4 regions of the Bradyrhizobium sp. BR14999 genome follow, and region 3 is predicted to be linked to each of the others. Evidence: predicted binding sites of a transcription regulator. Region 3 holds the regulator's gene; each other region holds the start of a gene.
The links. Region 3 encodes HrcA, which represses chaperone genes, less so after heat shock. Its sites were predicted from a motif close to GTTAGCACTCNCNNNNNGNGAGTGCTAAC; they were not measured.
Positions count from the first base shown of each region.

Region 1 (4,958 bases), 1.0 Mb from region 3:
GCCGCCCGGCAGGATGCCTTCCTCGACAGCCGCGCGGGTCGCATGCATCGCGTCATCAACGCGATCCTTGCGCTCCTTCACCTCGACCTCGGTCGCGCCGCCGACACGGATCACCGCGACGCCGCCGGCGAGCTTGGCCAGACGCTCCTGGAGTTTCTCACGGTCGTAGTCCGAGGTGGTCTCCTCGATCTGCGCCTTGATCTGGGCCACGCGCGCCTCGATGTCGGCCTTCTTGCCGGCGCCGTTGACGATCGTGGTGTTCTCCTTGTCGATCATCACCTTCTTGGCGCGACCGAGCATGTTGAGCGTGACGTTCTCGAGCTTGATGCCGAGATCTTCCGAGATCGCCTGGCCGCCGGTCAGGATCGCGATGTCCTGCAGCATGGCCTTGCGGCGATCGCCGAAGCCCGGAGCCTTGACGGCCGCGACCTTCAGACCACCGCGCAGGCGGTTCACGACCAGGGTCGCGAGGGCTTCGCCTTCGACGTCCTCGGCGACGATGACCAGCGGCTTGCCGGTCTGCACCACGGCCTCGAGCAGCGGCAGCAGCTCGTTCAGCGAGGAGAGCTTCTTCTCGTTGATGAGGATGTAGGCGTCGTCCATCTCAACGCGCATCTTGTCGGCGTTGGTGACGAAGTAGGGCGAGATGTAGCCGCGGTCGAACTGCATGCCCTCGACGACGTCGAGCTCGGTCTCGAGCGACTTGGCTTCCTCGACGGTGATGACACCCTCGTTGCCGACCTTCTTCATGGCGTCGGCGAGGAACTTGCCGATCTCGGCGTCGCCATTGGCCGAAATCGTGGCGACCTGGGCGATCTCGTCGTTCGAGGTGACCTTCTTAGAGTTATTCTGGAGGTCCGCAACGACGGCGTCGACGGCGAGGTCGATACCGCGCTTGAGATCCATCGGGTTCATGCCGGCAGCAACGGCCTTGGCGCCTTCACGGACGATCGCAGCCGCGAGCACGGTCGCGGTGGTGGTACCGTCGCCGGCCGCGTCAGCGGACTTGGAGGCGACTTCGCGTACCATCTGGGCGCCCATGTTCTCGAACTTGTCGTCGAGCTCGATCTCCTTGGCGACGGTGACGCCGTCCTTGGTGATGCGGGGAGCGCCGAACGACTTGTCGAGCACGACATTACGACCCTTCGGGCCGAGCGTGACGTTCACGGCATTGGCGAGGATGTCGACGCCGCGCAGCATGCGATCGCGGGCCTCAACGCCGAATTTCACTTCTTTGGCTGACATATTGATTTCCCTGAGTTGTCTTATCTCACCCTTGGCGAGGCGCCCGGCAGGCGCTCCTCAGGGGTGAGCAGTGCGAGCGGTTGGATTAAGCGACCTTCTTCTTGGCCGACACGTCGGTGAGAACGCCCATGACGTCGCTTTCCTTCATGATCAACAGCTCCTGGCCGTCGATCTTGACCTCGGTGCCCGACCACTTGCCGAACAGCACACGATCACCGACCTGGAGATCGATCGGGATCAGCTTGCCGCTCTCGTCGCGGCCACCTGGGCCAACGGCGATGACTTCGCCCTGGGAGGGCTTTTCCTTGGCCGTATCGGGAATGATGATGCCGCCAGCGGTCTTCTCTTCTGCGTCGATGCGCTTGACCACGACGCGGTCATGAAGCGGACGGAAGTGCATGCAGTCCTCCTAACATTTGCACGAGTTGAGATTTCAACCTTGTTAGCAATTGATGCCTGCGAGTACTAACGCAGGCGCAGCTGAAATAGGACGGGCTTCTACGGGAGCAAGAGCTGCCAGCAAAAAATCGCACTCAGAAGTCGTCTCTGCCAGAATCATTTATCGAAGCTAACTGATCCGTCCGCAGTGTGAGGTTGCCGTGCTCGGCCGAGGTCTGCACGCCGTCGCGGCGGATGCTCTTGGCCTGGAACAGAGCTGGCTCCGCAAATTCGGACAGTAGCTTGAGTGGATTTTCTGCCTGACAGCGGCGAGGATTCTCGCCGCGAATCAGGAGCGAAGATGACGAAGAGGAGTCGCCGGACGCATTCTCCGGCATTCAAGGCGAAGGTGGCTTTGGCGGCCGTGAAGGGGGAGAAGACGTTGGCCGAGCTGGCGCAACTGTTTGATGTCCATCCGAACCAGATCACGACCTGGAAGAACCAGCTCCTGGAAGGCGCCGCCGGCGTGTTTGGGCAGGACAAGGGACCGGCCGAGGCGCCGGTCGATTTGAAGGCGTTACATGCCAAGATCGGCGAGTTGGCCTTGGAGAATGATTTTTTAGAGAGCGCGCTCACCAAGGCGGGCCTGCTGAGCGCAAAGCGATGATCGACCGCGACCATGATCTGCCTGTCGTGCGCCAGGCGAAAGTCCTGAGCCTTGCTCGCAGCACGGTCTACTATGAACCTCGGCCGGTTTCGGCCGAGGACCTTGCCTTGATGCGCCGGCTCGATGAGCTGCACCTCGATTATCCCTTCGCAGGGGCGCGCATGCTGCGATCGCTGTTGCGGCGTGAGCGCGTGCAGGTTGGCCGCCGCCACGTCGCGACGCTGATGAAGCGCATGGGGATCGAGGCGATCTATCGCCGCCCGAACACGAGCAAGCCCGCACCGGGCCACAAGATCTACCCGTACCTGCTGCGCGGATTGAAGATCGAGCGGCCGAACCAGGTCTGGGCAATGGACATCAGCTACATTCCGATGCGACGTGGCTTCGTCTACCTCGCGGCGGTCGTCGATGTGTTCAGCCGGCGGGTCCTGGCCCATCGCGTATCGATCACGATGGAGACGATGTTCTGCGTTGAAGCGCTCCAGGAGGCGTTGGCGAAGCACGGCAGGCCCGAGATCTTCAACACGGATCAGGGCAGCCAGTTCACGAGCGTCGACTTCACCAGCGTGCTGCTGGACGCCAAGATCGCTATCAGCATGGATGGCAAGGGCGCCTGGCGTGACAACGTGTTCGTCGAGCGGCTCTGGCGCACGATCAAATACGAGGAAGTCTATCTGCGCGCCTACGACAGCGTGTCCGAGGCGCGAGCGTCGATTTCCAAATATCTGGCGTTCTACAATCGGGGACGCCCGCACTCGAGCCTTGACGAACGCACGCCCGACGAGGCTTACTTCGGCGTGCAAGCGATGGTGATGGCCGCATGATCGTCGCCCGCGATTTTGTCGTCGCTCTGGTCGGGCTACGCCCTCCCGACGCAACGACAAAATCGCAAAGCCCCGCAGTCAGTGTAACCCGGCAGGAATCCACTTAAATTCCGCGGGGCGCTGTCCAAACAACCGGAGCCAGCTCTAACGCCCAGAGATTGGTACGCTCGAGAGCCTTAGTGCTGCTAAAGCCACTCAGCTTGGTCTCATTGACTGCGCGGATACCGGCTCCGGCCGAAGCGAACCCTAGCGCTGATTAACGCGCTGCGTAACACGAGTTCGCCGGGCTTGCTTGTGTGGATCGTATTCTCATCGAGTTACCGCGACTTGTCCGCAACAGCGAGGGAGCGTGAACAGGTTCGGTGATAACCCTCTCATTCTAAGCAAGCCGATCGTGAAAAATAAGAGCTTCGTTTCATCTCGCTCAACCGCTAACCTTGGCAGTTGACTGGAGCTGGATGAAAAGCGGTCACGGGCCGGCGCCGACCTCTTCAACGAGTGAATCAAACGCGCGAGTGAACCAAACGCGCGGTTCGAACGCATTTAGTGGCAGGAGACTAACCGACGATCGGATCGTCGCTCAACGGAGCAATGCTTTCAGCATAGGTTTTGGCCGCCTCTGCTGATGAAGGTAAATCGTGGGACCACGAGCAAATCCTCAGTGCACAGCCTTGCGCTATGGCTTGTCAGTTCGCAAAACGGCAACGGCGCTCGGTTGAGTGATTCTGGACGCGTTATTCCGGACTCGGAAGGTGGTGCAAAATCCCGGTAAGAGCTGATCGGCACGTCCCGTGCCAAGGTTCGTGCCTCGGCCGAGCGCCCGCGCGGGAGAACTGAATTAAGAGGACATCAGCACTCACGCAAAAATCTATCGCGCTTCATCCACTGTTCTTCTGCGGTGACGCCAATAATCGTATACGCATGCGTTTCGTGTCCCACATTGCGATTAGATCGGCCTTCGGGAGGCAACGAGATGCGACCGCCCCCGGTTTCACCGCACCTTCTTAAGACCGGTCAAAAAGAGTGGAGTGAGGGGCGGCACCGACGACTGGATCGGATCAAACGCCGAGTCCGCCCCCGCATCACCCTGGGAGGTCGGTGATGCGACTTTGAAGGTAGCAAACAATCCAATAATGCAGCTACTGCAACTATCTCACACCAGCATGGCCCGCATGAGGGTTGAACCGGCCGTAGCGTTAGGTTGTAGGCTGTCGGGTCCTCGGGTGTTCCGGCTGTGCGCAGAGAAGAAATGCCGACTGTCACGACAACGAGCGCAAGTGACGGGTAAAGAGAATTGCAGGCAAGGTGAAAGATGTGGTTCGGAGGCCATCGATCAGGAACAATGATTCGATTTTCGCCGTTAGTCCGCCCCGCTCAATGCGGTCGTCAATCTCGATAGTGCGTCAGCTGACCTCCTTTTGCACTCCTAGGTGTTCTCTGCTCGTTTGGATTTTATCCATGTTGGCCGATCGAAAGGACTGCGGCAGACTGGTCAGGCGATCGAGACTTCAAACCTTCCGAAACGCGGTTGCGTTTCGCGCCGGAGCCCTCGTCGCTGGCCTGAGCTCGTGACCGAGCTCTTAGCTTGAGTTCGGGGCGGAGCAAAGTTCAGGCGGGAGCGAATCTAGTTCTGGTTCTTGTCTGTGCGGGCAAGATCCGACTGCGTCAGCCGCTCGATCTTTGTTCGACGTCTGACAGGGCGCACAACTGTGTAAGATTCAAAACACTCGCGTGCTATCGCACCTTCTCGAACCCTTGCGAAGCGCGATCAGGCGCTGAGCGCTCGGGACGGACGCTGGCATGGCCCTTGCTCCTTCTCACAGTAGGCCAATCGAGGCCAGAAG
Region 1 covers NZ_CM148536.1:2,065,924-2,070,881, forward strand. The annotation lists gene groL (chaperonin GroEL) at 1-1,245, opposite strand, end outside; gene ACR9YP_RS09585 (co-chaperone GroES) at 1,331-1,645, opposite strand; one part of gene ACR9YP_RS09590 (IS3 family transposase) at 1,985-2,246, shown strand; one part of gene ACR9YP_RS09590 (IS3 family transposase) at 2,246-3,114, shown strand.
Region 1: the regulator HrcA is predicted to act here: its motif matches at 1,687-1,715, upstream of ACR9YP_RS09585 (co-chaperone GroES).

Region 2 (4,958 bases), 1.4 Mb from region 3:
TTCGTCAACTCGTCGTCGCTGCTCCGTTGCCGGGTCGACGCGGCACCGTCAGCGAGCATAGCTGGAAGGCGTTTGCCGGCGGCACGCAACGCCTTCGATGCCGCGCATCGCGAGCCGGCGCGGGTTGACGGCTCGCTTCAAGCGCACAACGCCTCACATCACCACGACTTTGGTGCCGACATTGACACGGCCGTAGAGGTCGATGACGTCCTCGTTGCGCATGCGGATGCAGCCGGAGGAGACGTTGGTGCCGATGGTCCAGGGCTCGTTGGAGCCGTGGATGCGGTAGAGCGTGGAGCCGAGATACATCGCGCGGGCGCCCAGCGGATTTTCCGGGCCGCCTTCCATGTGCCGGGGCAGATCGGGGCGGCGCGCCAGCATTTCCGCCGGCGGCGTCCAGTCCGGCCATTCGCGCTTGGCGGTGATCGACTTCACGCCGGACCATGTGAAGCCGGGACGGCCCACACCGATACCGTAGCGCATCGCCCTGCCGTTGCCCTCGACGAGATAGAGGAACTTGTTCGGCGTATCGACCACGATCGTGCCGGGACTTTCCTTGCCGCTATAGTCGACGAGCTGCTTCTCGAATTTCGGATCGAACGGACGCTGCCGCGGATCGACCGCATCCTGCTGGAGCGCGCCCTGCTGAACTCCGCCTTGCATCTGCGGCTCGCCCATCGGCGGCAGACGGCGCTGATCGTAATAGGCCGGCTGCTGCTGATACCCCGGCTGCTGCGGCGCGTAGGCCGGACCGCGGCCGGGACCGTCACCGAACAGGAATTCGATGAAGCCGCCGCCCATGTTCGAGTTGGAGGCGACGCGCACCGGCGCCGGCGGCACCTGCGGCGCATAGAGCACCGCGGGCGGATCGTTCGACACGGTGTTATCGAAGGCGCTGGCGCTGTTGGCGCCGGCAATGAAGGTGCAAGCGCTGCCGAGCAGCGCGACAGACATTTTCTTGAACATCGACGTACTCTGTACTGTTTCGTCTAGATCACATGCGTCGGGGAAGGCGCCTGGCTGATCGGCCGCCGCGACGTGGTCAATAAAAAGCAAAAGCCGTTTTGTTTGGTAAACGTATCAAGCGTTTGGATTCACCACGTCGTCAAGCGCGGGCCAATTTGGCGATCAGCGTTTATTTTCGATGAACGCAGCGCAGCCATGGTTAATCGCTTCTTTGCACGCCGTCGCGCGATGCCGCACAACAGTTCCGGCTGTGAACTTCGTGTTAAATCGCTTCTGCCTACAAAGACGCGTGAATGAGGTGGGGGGAGTATCCTGATGGCTGTTCACCGCAAGCGTTTTCGCGTCGAAGATATCGCCGGTGGCGAGATGCCGATTCTTGACGTAACCGAAGAAGCAATCCCGATGCATAGCGAGATCATGGCCGAGCTGCGTGCGATCCGCGCACAGATGGCGAAGGGCACTGTGCCCCTGTCCGGCAGCGCAGCCATGGCGGCGATCGACGCCTCCACCGCCCACGAGCTCTCGGAAGCCCGTACCATGCTCGAGACCTACCGGGCGCAGATCGAGCAGTGCGAGAAGCTGAAGGTCGAGCTCGACCTCATCCACGACGCCATCGACCGCACCAAGCGCGAGATCGCGACGCTGCACGGCAAGAGCTTCGACGGCGGCGAGATGGCCAAGGTCAATGGCGAGCTCGGCGCGGTCGTCGGCGGCACCGAGCAGGCGACGCAGCAAATCCTCGAAGCCGCCGAGTCGATCGACCAGGCGGCCAGCGCGATGTCCAAGGTGCAATCGGCCGATCAGCAGAAGCGGCTCGCCGACGACATCCAGGAACGCGTCATCTCGATTTTCGAAGCCTGCAACTTCCAGGACCTGACCGGCCAGCGCATCAGCAAGGTCATGACCACGATGAAGTTCATCGAGCAGCACATCAATGCGATGATGGAGATCTGGGGCGGCGTCGACGCGATCAAGGCCCATGTGCCGGCGCCTGTCGACAGCCGCAGCGATGACGAAAAGCTCCTCAACGGCCCGAAGCTCGCCGGCGACGTCGGCCATGCCTCGCAGGACGACATCGACGCGCTGTTCGACTGAGCGGGCGTCGACTACGGAAAGACGAAACGCCGGCGCAAGCCGGCGTTTTTTTGTTTGCCGTCATTGCGAGCGTAGCGAAGCAATCCAGACCGTCACCGTGGAAAGACTCTGGATTGCTTCGCTACCGCTCGCAATGACGCGTGGTTAGGCCGGAATCCCGATCACGCCCTCGGCGCGCAGCGGACGTAGACCATGTTGCCGTAGCGGGTGGCGGCGTCCTTGTCGATGAAGCGGGTGATCAGCACGCGGCCATCGAAGGAGATGATCTCGCGGTCCTGCTCGCCCGGCGTCGGGCCGGCGGGTCCGATGTAGTTCTTGCCGCTCGGCGAGCCCTTCAGCCGCAGCTCCTGCGGGGTCGCCTGGTCGGCCAGATGCATGATCACGCCGCCGGAGGAGCCGGCGGTGATCACATAGGGATTCTTGCACTGCGCCCGGGCGGCAGCCTCGGTGCGGGCGCGGTCGGCCGGATTCTGGAACGAGGCGAGACCCCAGCGGCCGACGATCTCGTCGGAGCGGATCGTCGCGGGCATTTCCGGGCCGGTGCCGGGCTCAGCCTCGGGCGGCGGCGAAGACGACGAGAAGGACGGCAGGCTCATGCCGCCGCCGCAGGCGCCCAGCAATAGCGCCAGACAAGACGCGGCGGCCAGATTGGCAACCGTGCGCGCGCGAGCTGAACTGATCATGGCATTCCCCCGAACAAGACCATGGCCGCACCCCTCCCGCAGCCAAGCGCAAAACAGCCGCCGGAGCAATGCCGTCGTTTGATACGCCGGCGCCCCGAACGAGTTTCCAATGCCACCATCCTATATCCGCCTCACCAATCGCTTAACCACCTTTGCTTGACAGGATCGCGGCCAAGCCATATTTCCGGGCGCACTATTAGCACTCGGAAAGCCCGATTGCTAAGCGTGCCGTTCGATCCTCGGGAAGAGGGTGGACGGAAGCGCCGCCCCAACCCACTTCCACTACTTCCGAAGCGAGCCTCCAAAGGGAAACGTCATGGCTAAATCCAAATTTCGTCCGCTGCATGACCGTGTCGTGGTCAAACGTATCGACGCCGAGGAAAAGTCCAAGGGCGGCATCATCATTCCCGACACCGCCAAGGAAAAGCCCTCCCAGGGCGAAATCGTCGCCGTCGGCCCGGGCGGCCGCGACGAGACCGGCAAGCTGATCCCGATCGACCTCAAGGTCGGCGACCGCGTGCTGTTCGGCAAATGGTCGGGCACCGAGGTCAAGATCGAGAACGAAGAGCTCCTGATCATGAAGGAGTCGGACATCATGGGCGTGCTGGCCTAAGGCCATCCGTCTGAACGGCCGCTGAATGTCATGCCCGGATCGCGCGATCCGGGCATCCATCATTCCGCCGGGTTCGACTTGCGGACCCGGGATTGGTGCAACACAAGCGGCAGATACATCACGAAACACGAGGGATTGCAGAAATGGCTGCCAAAGACGTCAAGTTTTCCGGAGACGCGCGCGATCGCATGCTGCGCGGCGTCGACGTTCTCGCCAACGCCGTCAAGGTGACGCTCGGCCCGAAGGGCCGCAACGTCGTCATCGAGAAGAGCTTTGGCGCCCCCCGCATCACCAAGGACGGCGTCACCGTCGCCAAGGAGATCGAACTCGAGGACAAGTTCGAGAACATGGGCGCCCAGATGGTACGTGAGGTCGCCTCCAAGACCAACGACCTCGCCGGCGACGGCACCACCACCGCGACCGTGCTGGCCCAGGCCATCGTGCGCGAAGGCGCCAAGGCGGTTGCCGCCGGCATGAACCCGATGGACCTCAAGCGCGGCATCGATTCCGCGGTTGCGGCCGTGGTCAAGGACATCGAGAAGCGCGCCAAGCCGGTCGCCGCCTCCTCCGAAGTCGCCCAGGTCGGCACCATCTCGGCCAACGGCGATGCCGCCATCGGCAAGATGATCGCCCAGGCGATGCAGAAGGTCGGCAATGAGGGCGTCATCACCGTCGAGGAGAACAAGTCGCTCGACACCGAGGTCGACATCGTCGAGGGCATGAAGTTCGACCGCGGCTATCTCAGCCCCTACTTCGTCACCAATGCCGAGAAGATGACCGCCGAGCTCGAGGACGCCTACATCCTCCTGCACGAGAAGAAGCTCTCGGGCCTGCAGGCCATGCTGCCGGTGCTCGAAGCCGTGGTGCAGTCGGGCAAGCCGCTCGTCATCGTCGCCGAGGACGTCGAGGGTGAGGCGCTCGCCACCCTGGTGGTCAACCGCCTGCGGGGCGGCCTCAAGGTCGCCGCCGTCAAGGCGCCTGGCTTCGGTGACCGCCGCAAGGCCATGCTCGAGGACATCGCGGTTCTCACCGGCGGCCAGCTCATCTCCGAAGAGCTCGGCATCAAGCTCGAGAACGTCACGGTGAAGATGCTCGGTCGCGCCAAGAAGGTGGTGATCGACAAGGAGAACACCACGATCGTCAACGGTGCCGGCAAGAAGCCCGACATCGAGGCCCGCGTCGGCCAGATCAAGGCGCAGATCGAGGAGACCACCTCGGACTACGACCGTGAGAAGCTTCAGGAGCGCCTCGCCAAGCTCGCCGGCGGCGTCGCGGTGATCCGCGTCGGCGGCGCCACCGAGATCGAGGTCAAGGAGAAGAAGGATCGCGTCGAGGACGCGCTCAACGCCACCCGCGCCGCGGTGCAGGAAGGCATCGTTCCGGGCGGCGGCGTCGCGCTGCTGCGCGCCAAGAAGGCGGTCGGCCGCCTGTCCAACGACAATGCCGACGTCCAGGCCGGCATCAACATCGTGCTGAAGGCGCTGGAAGCCCCGATCCGCCAGATCTCCGAGAACGCCGGCGTGGAAGGCTCGATCGTCGTCGGCAAGATCCTGGAGAACAAGTCCGAGACCTTCGGCTTCGACGCTCAGAACGAGGACTAT
Region 2 covers NZ_CM148536.1:8,481,955-8,486,912, forward strand. The annotation lists gene ACR9YP_RS39580 (L,D-transpeptidase) at 154-966, opposite strand; gene ACR9YP_RS39585 (protein phosphatase CheZ) at 1,282-2,061, shown strand; gene ACR9YP_RS39590 (hypothetical protein) at 2,223-2,744, opposite strand; gene ACR9YP_RS39595 (co-chaperone GroES) at 3,061-3,357, shown strand; gene groL (chaperonin GroEL) at 3,501-4,958, shown strand, end outside.
Region 2: the regulator HrcA is predicted to act here: its motif matches at 2,940-2,968, upstream of ACR9YP_RS39595 (co-chaperone GroES).

Region 3 (4,958 bases):
CGATCCGCATCAACGGCCAGCAGGGTTTCGAGACCCGGATCGACGGCGTCAGCGGCAAGGACAAGACGCCGGTGACCGTGGTGCAGTGGATCCGCTTCTCGACCGGCGGCGCCTCGCTGCGCATCATCGCCAGCGCCCCGCGCGACCAGTGGCAAGCCGCCTTCACCCGCTTCCGCGCCGTGCGCGACGGCATCCAGCCGAAGGGTTAGTCGCATCCACAAACTGGATGCGCTCCCTCCCCCGCTCGCGGGGGAGGGTTGGGGAGAGGGTATCTCCGCAAGGGGACATTCCCGACGTGGAGAGAGCCCTCACCCGCCGCGCTCTGTGAGCGCAGCGACCTCTCCCGCAAGCGGGAGGGGTTAAGCGAACCCGCCGACCAAGCCCAACCACTCACCAATGTCGGCTGCATTTTCGGGCTTCTGTTCGTATGCGAACGGAACTAGGCTTTCTTCCCGTGGATCATCCTGGAGGGGAGACGAACGATGCTGGATCGGCGACACATGTTGGCGACGCTTGCGACCACGGCGCTCGCGGGCCTCGCTCCAACCGCGCTGTTTGCGGCCGCGTCAATCAAGCCGGACGAGGCCTCCGCGCTGCTCGTGATCGACGTGCAGAACTGCTTCCTGCCCGGCGGCAGCCTTGCGGTGAAGGAAGGCGAGCAGGTGGTGCCTGTCATCAACAAGATCGCGAAAGCGTTTGCGAACGTGGTGATGACGCAGGACTGGCATACGCCCGGCCACATCTCGTTCGCGTCGGTGCATTCCGGCAAGAAGCCGTTCGAGACCGTCGATCTTCGCTACGGCAAGCAGGTGCTGTGGCCGGACCATTGCGTGCAGGGCACCGAAGGTGCCGCGCTGTCGAAGGACCTTGCGATCCCGCACGCCGAACTCATCATCCGCAAGGGTTTTCACAGGGACGTCGACAGCTATTCGGCCTTCCTCGAAGCCGACGGCAAGACCTCGACGGGCCTTGCCGGCTATCTGAAGGGCCGCAAGATCAAGCGCGTCTTCGTCGCTGGCCTCGCGACCGATTTCTGCGTCGCCTGGACGGCGCTCGATGCGCGCAAGGCGGGCTTCGAGGTCTATGTGGTGGAGGACGCCTGCCGCGGCATCGACACGCAGGGCTCGCTGGCAAAGGCCTGGGCCGATATGGCCAAGGCCGGCGTGAAGCGGATTCAATCTGCGGATATCGCGGTGAGTGCGTAAGAGTTTCGCACCGTCATTCCGGGGCGATGCGAAGCGTCGAACCCGGAATGACGGCGAAGCCGTGAGACTCAGTTCGCCGCGCCGCTCGACTCATTGTTGTTGTTGGCCGCGGGCGCAGCCTTCGCGCCGCCCTTGGCGACACCGACCAGGGCGGGACGCAGCACACGCTCGCCGATGGTGTAGCCGGCCTGCACGACTTGCACCACGGTGCCCGACGGCACCGACGCATCCGGGACCTCGAACATCGCCTGCTGGAAATTCGGGTCGAACTTCTGGCCCTGCGGATCGAACTTCTTCACGCCATGCTTTTCCAGCGCGTTGAGCAGCGAGCGCTCGGTGAGCTCGACGCCCTCGATCAGCGAGGTCAGGCCGGGATCGGCCGCCGCACGGGCCTCGGCCGGAACGGCATCGAGCGCGCGCTGGAGGTTGTCGGCGATCTCCAGCACGTCGCGGGCAAAGCCGGTGATGCCGTAGAGGCGGGCGTCGGCGACCTCCTTGGTGGTGCGCTTGCGCAAGTTCTCCATCTCGGCCAGCGTCCGCAGCATGCGGTCGCGCGCCTCGGCGGATTCCTTCTGCAACGTCTCGACCGAGCCCGGCTCGGGATCGTCGGGCATGATGTAGGGCTTCGAGACCACGGGCTCGCCGGTGGGCGCGGTCGTGTCTTCGGGTTGCCGGTCTTGATCGGTCATCGGCTCTATTCTCGAACTCGTCTCAGGGGATTGTTGGCCCGGATATCGTGCCTAAGCTTACGAAAATCAAGCGCCTGTGATCGGAGGAAACGCCGGTCAGCCCCCCAAAAGGCGACTGACGATGCGGGCGGCGTAGTCCACGGTCGGGATCACGCGGGCATAATTCAGTCGCGTCGGGCCGATCACGCCGAGCACGCCGACAATATGGCCGGCGGCATCCCGATAGGGCGAGATGATGGTGGAGGAACCCGACAGTGAGAACAGCTTGTTCTCGCTTCCGATGAAAATTCGCACGCCTTCGGCGGTCTCGGCCCGGCCGAGCAGGTCGATGACGCCACGCTTGGTCTCGAGATCGTCGAACAACAGGCGCACCCGCTCCAAATCCTCCAGCGCGTGCAGATCTTCCAGCAGATTGGCGTGACCGCGGACGATGAGCTGGCGGTCCTCGTTCTCCCCGCCGGACCAGCTTGCGATGCCAGCCGAGATCACCTTTTGCGTCAGCTGATCGAGCTCGGCGCGGGCCTCGCCGAGTGCGGTCTCCAGCTCGAGCCGCGCCTCGGCCAGCGTGCGGCCGCGGATCCGCGCATTGAGGAAATTACCGGCTTCGGTGAGCGCCGAGGAGGGAACTCCGGGCGGCAGCGTCAGGACGCGGTTTTCGACTTGGCCATCCTCGCCGACCAGGATCACCAGCGCCTTCTCCGGTTCCAGGCGGACGAATTCGATGTGCTTGAGCCGCGCATTGGATTTCGGCGTCAGCACGACTGCGGCGGCACGGGTCAGCCCCGACAGCCGCATCAAGGCCTGGTCCAGCGCCGCCTCGACCGATTGCGCCTCGCCGACGGAAGAGAGCTGGCTCTGAATGGATTGCCGTTCGGCCTCGTTGAGGTCGCCGACCTGCATCAAGGCATCGACGAAGAAGCGCAGACCGAGTTCCGTCGGCAGCCGGCCAGCGGAGGTATGGGGCGCATAGATCAGGCCGAGCTGTTCCAGATCGGCCATGACGTTGCGCACGGAGGCCGGCGACAGCGGCATCGCGATCAGGCGCGAGATGTTGCGCGAGCCCACCGGCTCGCCGGTCGCGAGGTAGCTTTCGACAATTTGACGAAAGATGTCGCGGGAACGCTCGTTGAGCTGGGCGAGGCCTGCGCGCGGCGCGATCAGATGGATCGGATCGTGATGGGCCACAGACGGTAACTCCTCTCAGATACTCATAATTTGTCCATCCCGGGCGCTTCTGACAAGCGTGGCGTTTACAGGCTCGAAATCAGGGGGTGAAAAAACCTTGCCGCCCACCCTCGCCCCTCCTACAAGCACCGCGAACAGCCTTTTCCCGTGAGTTTTGGAGGATTTCCCATGCGGCCAAGCCGCCGTGCGCCCGACGAATTGCGCCCCGTGACGCTGGAGCGCGGCGTGGTCAAATATGCGGAAGGCTCGTGCCTGGTGAAATTCGGCGACACCCATGTGCTGGTCACCGCCACGCTGGAAGACCGCCTGCCGCCGTGGCTGAAGGGCCAGGGCCGCGGCTGGGTCACCGCCGAATACGGGATGCTGCCGCGCGCAACCTCCGAACGCACCCGCCGCGAGGCCTCCGCCGGCAAGCAGAGCGGCCGCACCGTCGAGATCCAGCGCCTGATCGGCCGCTCGCTTCGCACCATCGTCGACCTCGAAGCGCTCGGTGAGCGCCAGATCACGGTCGATTGCGACGTGCTCCAGGCCGACGGCGGCACCCGCACGGCCTCGATCACCGGCGCTTGGGTCGCGCTCGCCGATTGCATCAACTGGATGAAGGCGCGCAACATGATCAAGACCAACGTGCTGCGCGACAACGTCGCCGCGATCTCCTGCGGCATCTACAATAGCACGCCGGTGCTCGATCTCGACTACGCCGAGGATTCGGAAGCCGAGACCGACGCCAATTTCGTCATGACCGGCGATGGCCGCCTCATCGAAGTGCAGGGCACCGCGGAACGCGAGCCGTTCACCGAAACCGAGTTCCTGGCGCTGATGGCGCTGGCGCGCAAGGGCGTCGCGCGTCTGGTAGACTTGCAGAAACTGGCTGTGGCGTAGTCAATAGGCCATGCACCGCCGAATCACGGACAAGCTCGTCATCGCCACCCACAATCCCGGCAAGCTCGCCGAGATGCGGGAGCTGCTTGCACCGTACGGCATCGAGGCGGTGTCGGCCGGTGAGCTCGACCTGGGCGAGCCCGAAGAGACCGGCAACGATTTCCGCAGCAATGCCGCGATCAAGGCGATCGCGGCGGCGCGGGCGTCCAAGCTCCCGTCCTTCGCCGATGATTCCGGCATCGTGGTCGACGCGCTCGACGGCGCGCCCGGCATTTTCTCCGCGCGCTGGGCCGGGCCAAACAAAGACTTCGCAGTGGCGATGGCGCAGATCGAGCGCCTGCTCCAGGAGCGCGGCGCGACGATTCCGGCGAAGCGCACCGCGCATTTCGTCTCCGCGCTCTGCGTCGCCTGGCCCGACGATCATCTCGAAGAGGTCGAGGCGCGGGTCGACGGCACGCTGGTCTGGCCGCCGCGCGGTACTGCCGGCTTCGGCTACGATCCGATGTTCCTGCCCGATGGCCACAGCCGCACCTTCGGCGAGATGGAGAGTATCGAGAAGCACGGCCTGCCGCCGCTCGGCCTCGGCCTCTCGCACCGCGCCCGCGCCTTCGTGAAACTGGCGGAGATCTGCCTTGAGCCGCGCTAAGGAAGCCTTCGGCGTCTACGTGCACTGGCCGTTCTGCCTGTCGAAATGCCCCTATTGCGACTTCAACAGCCATGTCCGCCACGCACCAATCGACGAAGCGCGCTTCGCCTCGGCCTTCGCCCGCGAGATCGCAGCGACCGCCGAGCGCGCGCCCGGCCGCGAGGTCACCTCGATCTTCCTCGGCGGCGGCACGCCGTCATTGATGCAGCCCGCAACCGTCGGCGCAGTGCTCGATGCGATCGGCAAGCACTGGCATGTTGCTGACGATGTCGAGGTGACGCTGGAGGCAAACCCGACCAGCGTCGAGGCCACACGCTTCGCCGGCTATCGCGCCGCCGGCGTCAACCGCGT
Region 3 covers NZ_CM148536.1:1,033,013-1,037,970, forward strand. The annotation lists gene ACR9YP_RS04835 (hypothetical protein) at 1-209, shown strand, start outside; gene pncA (bifunctional nicotinamidase/pyrazinamidase) at 483-1,205, shown strand; gene grpE (nucleotide exchange factor GrpE) at 1,274-1,894, opposite strand; gene hrcA (heat-inducible transcriptional repressor HrcA) at 1,991-3,079, opposite strand; gene rph (ribonuclease PH) at 3,248-3,961, shown strand; gene rdgB (RdgB/HAM1 family non-canonical purine NTP pyrophosphatase) at 3,972-4,607, shown strand; gene hemW (radical SAM family heme chaperone HemW) at 4,594-4,958, shown strand, end outside.

Region 4 (4,958 bases), 3.3 Mb from region 3:
ACAGAGCCTTGCGCACGATCTCGACGCCGGTCTTCTGGTCGTCGTTCTTGGTGCGCAGGCCCTTGAGCTGCTCGGAAGCACGGAGCAGGGCGACGCCGCCGCCCGGGACGATGCCTTCTTCCACGGCCGCGCGGGTCGCATGCATCGCGTCATCAACGCGATCCTTGCGCTCCTTCACCTCGACCTCGGTCGCGCCGCCGACGCGGATCACCGCGACGCCGCCGGCGAGCTTGGCCAGACGCTCCTGGAGCTTCTCACGGTCGTAGTCCGAGGTGGTCTCCTCGATCTGCGCCTTGATCTGGGCCACGCGCGCCTCGATGTCGGCCTTCTTGCCGGCGCCGTTGACGATCGTGGTGTTCTCCTTGTCGATCATCACCTTCTTGGCGCGACCGAGCATGTTGAGCGTGACGTTCTCGAGCTTGATGCCGAGATCTTCCGAGATCGCCTGGCCGCCGGTCAGGATCGCGATGTCCTGCAGCATGGCCTTGCGGCGATCGCCGAAGCCCGGAGCCTTGACGGCCGCGACCTTCAGGCCGCCGCGCAGGCGGTTCACGACCAGGGTCGCGAGGGCTTCGCCTTCGACGTCCTCGGCGACGATGACCAGCGGCTTGCCAGTCTGCACCACGGCCTCGAGCAGCGGCAGCAGCTCATTCAGCGAGGAGAGCTTCTTCTCGTTAATGAGGATGTAGGCGTCGTCCATCTCAACGCGCATCTTGTCGGCGTTGGTGACGAAGTAGGGCGAGATGTAGCCGCGGTCGAACTGCATGCCCTCGACGACGTCGAGCTCGGTCTCGAGCGACTTGGCTTCCTCGACGGTGATGACACCCTCGTTGCCGACCTTCTTCATGGCGTCGGAGAGGAACTTGCCGATCTCGGCGTCGCCGTTGGCGGAGATGGTGCCGACCTGGGCGATCTCGTCGTTCGAGGTGACCTTCTTGGAGTTCTTCTGGAGGTCCGCAACCACGGCCTCGACCGCGAGGTCGATACCGCGCTTGAGGTCCATCGGGTTCATGCCGGCGGCCACCGACTTGGCGCCTTCCTTCACGATTGCCGCCGCAAGCACGGTCGCGGTGGTGGTGCCGTCGCCGGCCGCGTCAGCGGACTTGGAGGCGACTTCGCGCACCATCTGGGCGCCCATGTTCTCGAACTTGTCATCGAGCTCGATCTCCTTGGCGACGGTGACGCCGTCCTTGGTGATGCGCGGAGCGCCGAACGACTTGTCGAGCACGACGTTGCGGCCCTTCGGGCCGAGGGTGACTTTCACCGCATTGGCGAGGATGTCGACGCCGCGTAGCATTTTGTCGCGCGCTTCAACCGAGAATTTGACTTCTTTGGCTGCCATCTGGAATTTTCCTTGAGGTGTTTGACTGGAGGGAAAGAGAGGCTCTTAGGCCGCCTTCTTCTTGGAAGCGGGGACGTCGAGGACGCCCATGATGTCGCTTTCCTTCATGATCAGCAGGTCTTCGCCGTCGATCTTGACTTCGGTGCCGGACCACTTGCCGAACAGCACGCGGTCGCCGATCTTGAGGTCGATCGGGATCAGCTTGCCGGCTTCGTCGCGGCCACCGGGGCCGACGGCGATGACTTCGCCCTGGGAGGGCTTTTCCTTGGCAGTGTCGGGAATGATGATGCCGCCAGCGGTCTTCTCTTCTGCGTCGATGCGCTTGACCACGACGCGGTCGTGAAGCGGACGGAATTTCATGCAGTCCTCCTAAGCAATTGCACGAGTTGAGGATTTTTAGATGGTTAGCAGTCGTTGCCCGCGAGTGCTAGCACGGGCGAGGCAGAAATAGGACGGGAATTTTGCGGGGGCAAGGGCTTTTAGCAGAAAAATTAGCACCCGGAAGCGCGGACTGCCAGAATCTCTTTTCCATCGTTAACGGCGCGCCGGGCCCGTATTAGCACGGAGTCGTGTCTGCTGCTAACGCATTGAATTTCAACAGCTTGTTAAACTTTTGGGCTTGAGATGAATTGTCAGTTTGCGTCACATTTCTCACATGTGAGCGCATCAGTACCGGGTGGCTCGTCAAGTACACACCGACCAGGCCGCCCCCTTCAATGCGCTCCTGCAAAGGAGGTTGGCATGGGACTGCGGAGTGGGGGCGTTTCCGAGGATTTCCGGAAACAGATGCTGGGTTACGGGCTGACGACGGCGCAAATTCTCTACCGGATGCCGGATCATCCCTCGCTGCTCCAGACGTATGTCTGGCAGAACTACGACATGTTTCCGAAATTTCCGGCACTGAAGGATTTCCTCGCCTTCTGGCAGGAAAAGCTCGACGGGCCCTTGTTCTCGGTGACGGTGGCGCATTCCAAGCTGATCAAGCCGGCCGAGCTGCGCGCCGTAGATGGCGTGTTCCGGCTGCATTGAGGAGAGATCAGACGCCGCCGCTGCAATAGCGTTTCCACATCGCGCGATAGGCGTCGTCCACCGCTCGCGCGTATGAGGCAGGATTGCCGGCGGCAGCAGCGTCGATCTGTCCGGGCAGTTCGCGGCGCAGCTTGTCGAGGTCGCTGATCTGCGCCGCACCGCCAGCTGCGATTTCGATATAGGCCTCATCGCCATCCGCGACCCAGTTCGGCAGGCCAAGCGCGGTGAGGATGGCGCCGCCGGCACGGCTGGGCAGACTGGTCCCGAGCTTCGCCACCACGGGCACCCCCATCTGCAAGGCTTCCAATGTGCTGACGCCGCCATTCTGCGGGAAGGTGTCGAGCGCAATGTCGACGCGATTGAACGATGCCAGATGTTCGCTTCGCAAGGTGGCTCCGAGCAGATCGACGCGTTCGGCCGGCAATCGGCAAGCCGCAAACCGCGCCAGCAGATTGTCGCGGACCAGTTGATCGTCCCGTGCAACATCCTTGATCAGAAGTCGCGAACCCGGCACCCGCTCGAGAATCCTGGACCAGACTTCCACCGCCTCATCCGAAATCTTGCTGATGCGGTTGAAGACACCGAATGTGACGAAGCCGTTCGAGAGCGCCGGCATTGGCGCGCGAGCAATCCCGGCCGGCAGTGGTGCCAGCGTCACGAAGCACGGCAGGTCGACAATGGTCTCCGCAAACAGATGCCGAACCGCGAAAGGAATCGCGACGGGGTCCGAGAACAAATAATCGATCGTTGGCAGCCCCGTGCCAGTGCCGTGGCCCCAACCATGCACCTGGATCGGTGCCGGCTTGCGCGCGAACACGCCGAGCCGGTTTCCTCTGGTATGGCCGGACAGATCGATCAGGATATCGACGCCATCGGCGCGGATTTGAGCGGCGAGGCGATCGTCGGTCCATTGCGAGGCGTCGCGCCAGCGATCGGCGAACCCTTGAAATTCGCCGGTCGTCGCATCCACCTTTGACGAACAAGAGTAGCACACGATCTCGAACTGCGCCCGGTCATGGTGTTGCAGGACTGGCTTGAAAACGAACGCGGCCGAATGCGCGTTAAAATCCGACGAGACATAGCCAAGCACCAGACGGCGATCCAGATCGCGGCCATTGTCATGTCGGTCCCGCCGCTTCTGAAGCGATTTTCGCGCCGATCCGCTCCCACCATACTCGCCGCGCTTGCTGATGCTGCTCAACGCTGGCGTCCGGCATAAAATCGAGCGTGAATATCTTGTTGGAAATCGCGCTCTGGAGGTCAGGCTGGATGTCAAGGGCTCTGTCGAAGCTGGCGAGGGCTTCCTCGACCCGGCCAAGCCCGGCGAGACAAAGGCCGAGCACCGAGTAAGCTTGAATGGAATCGGGAGCGATCGCGAGGGCCTTCTCGCAATCGTGCGATGCCTGGGCAACTTGCTGGATCTGAAGCAGGACACCGGCCCGCGCGAGCCACCCATTCGCGTCGTCGGGTGCCAGCGCGATTGCCCGATCGCCGTCTGCCAGGGCTTCATCAAAATCGCTGAAGTTCTCGCAACGCGATGGCGCGGTTCGCGAGCGCTGAGGCATAGTCAGGCTTGATCGACAGCGCGCGGTTCAGGCTTGCGACGGCCTCGTCATAGTTGCGCTGACGGCAGAGCGCCCAACCCCGACCGTTGTGGGCTTCGGCAAGGTTGGCGTTAATCGCGAGCGCCTTGTCGTAGCTCTCGAGCGCTTCCTCGACTAGATCACGCTCGCGTTGCCGAGATTGGACAGGGCCAGGGCGTAGTTGGGTCGCAAGGCGAGGGCCTTTCGATAGCTCTCGCGTGCCTCATCGTGACGTCGTAGCCCGTTTCGCGCAACGCCTAGGCTCATATGAGCCTCGGCAGATCGCGGATCCACGGCAACCGCTCGGCTTAGCAGAATTTCGGCTTGCTGGTAGTTTTTGGCATCAGACTCCAAAGTGCCGAGCATATGCAGCGCGATGAATTGATTGGGTGCGAGCTGCAGGAGTTGGCGATAGGCAGTCTGGGCCTCGGGGAGAAGCCCCATCTTGTGCAGCTGGAGTGCGTGCCCCAGCAATGGCAACACTTCGGCCTTTTGCCGTTTCTGAAGCCGGGCATTTTGAAATGCACGCTGACCTACGCTGTTGCCCATGAATCAATTTCCCCAGAATCTCCCGGCGAGACTAATTCAGCGTGAGAACGAATACGAGACGATAGCCGCTCGCCACGACAGCTTGGGACAAGCTACGACCGATTGGGTCGTCGAGTGACTGGCCTTAAGCCCGGCAATTGCTGCCTCGTCCAAGACTGGATAATCTGCCTTTCGGGTTGTACCCGTCCGGCGGGGCGCGGCTCAGATCAGGGAGGCAGACAATGGCCAAGCAAAAGGCATCAAGACCCGCAACGAAGAGCGCGGTGAAGAAGCGGAGCGGCGCCAAGGCAGCGGCGCGATCCTCGGCACGCAAGGCGGTGAAGGCGAAGGCCCGCACTGCCGCACCCAAGAAGCTCGCACGTCCTAAGCAGCGCATCGCGATCAGCCATCACCGGGAGGAAGACTTCAAAGCCGACGGCCTGCGCGCCTACGCAAAATACCGCGACCTCGGCATC
Region 4 covers NZ_CM148536.1:4,283,086-4,288,043, forward strand. The annotation lists gene groL (chaperonin GroEL) at 1-1,342, opposite strand, end outside; gene ACR9YP_RS19680 (co-chaperone GroES) at 1,388-1,702, opposite strand; gene ACR9YP_RS19685 (usg protein) at 2,084-2,371, shown strand; partial or broken gene ACR9YP_RS19690 (O-linked N-acetylglucosamine transferase, SPINDLY family protein) at 2,379-4,503, opposite strand; gene ACR9YP_RS19695 (cupin domain-containing protein) at 4,725-4,958, shown strand, end outside.
Region 4: the regulator HrcA is predicted to act here: its motif matches at 1,746-1,774, upstream of ACR9YP_RS19680 (co-chaperone GroES).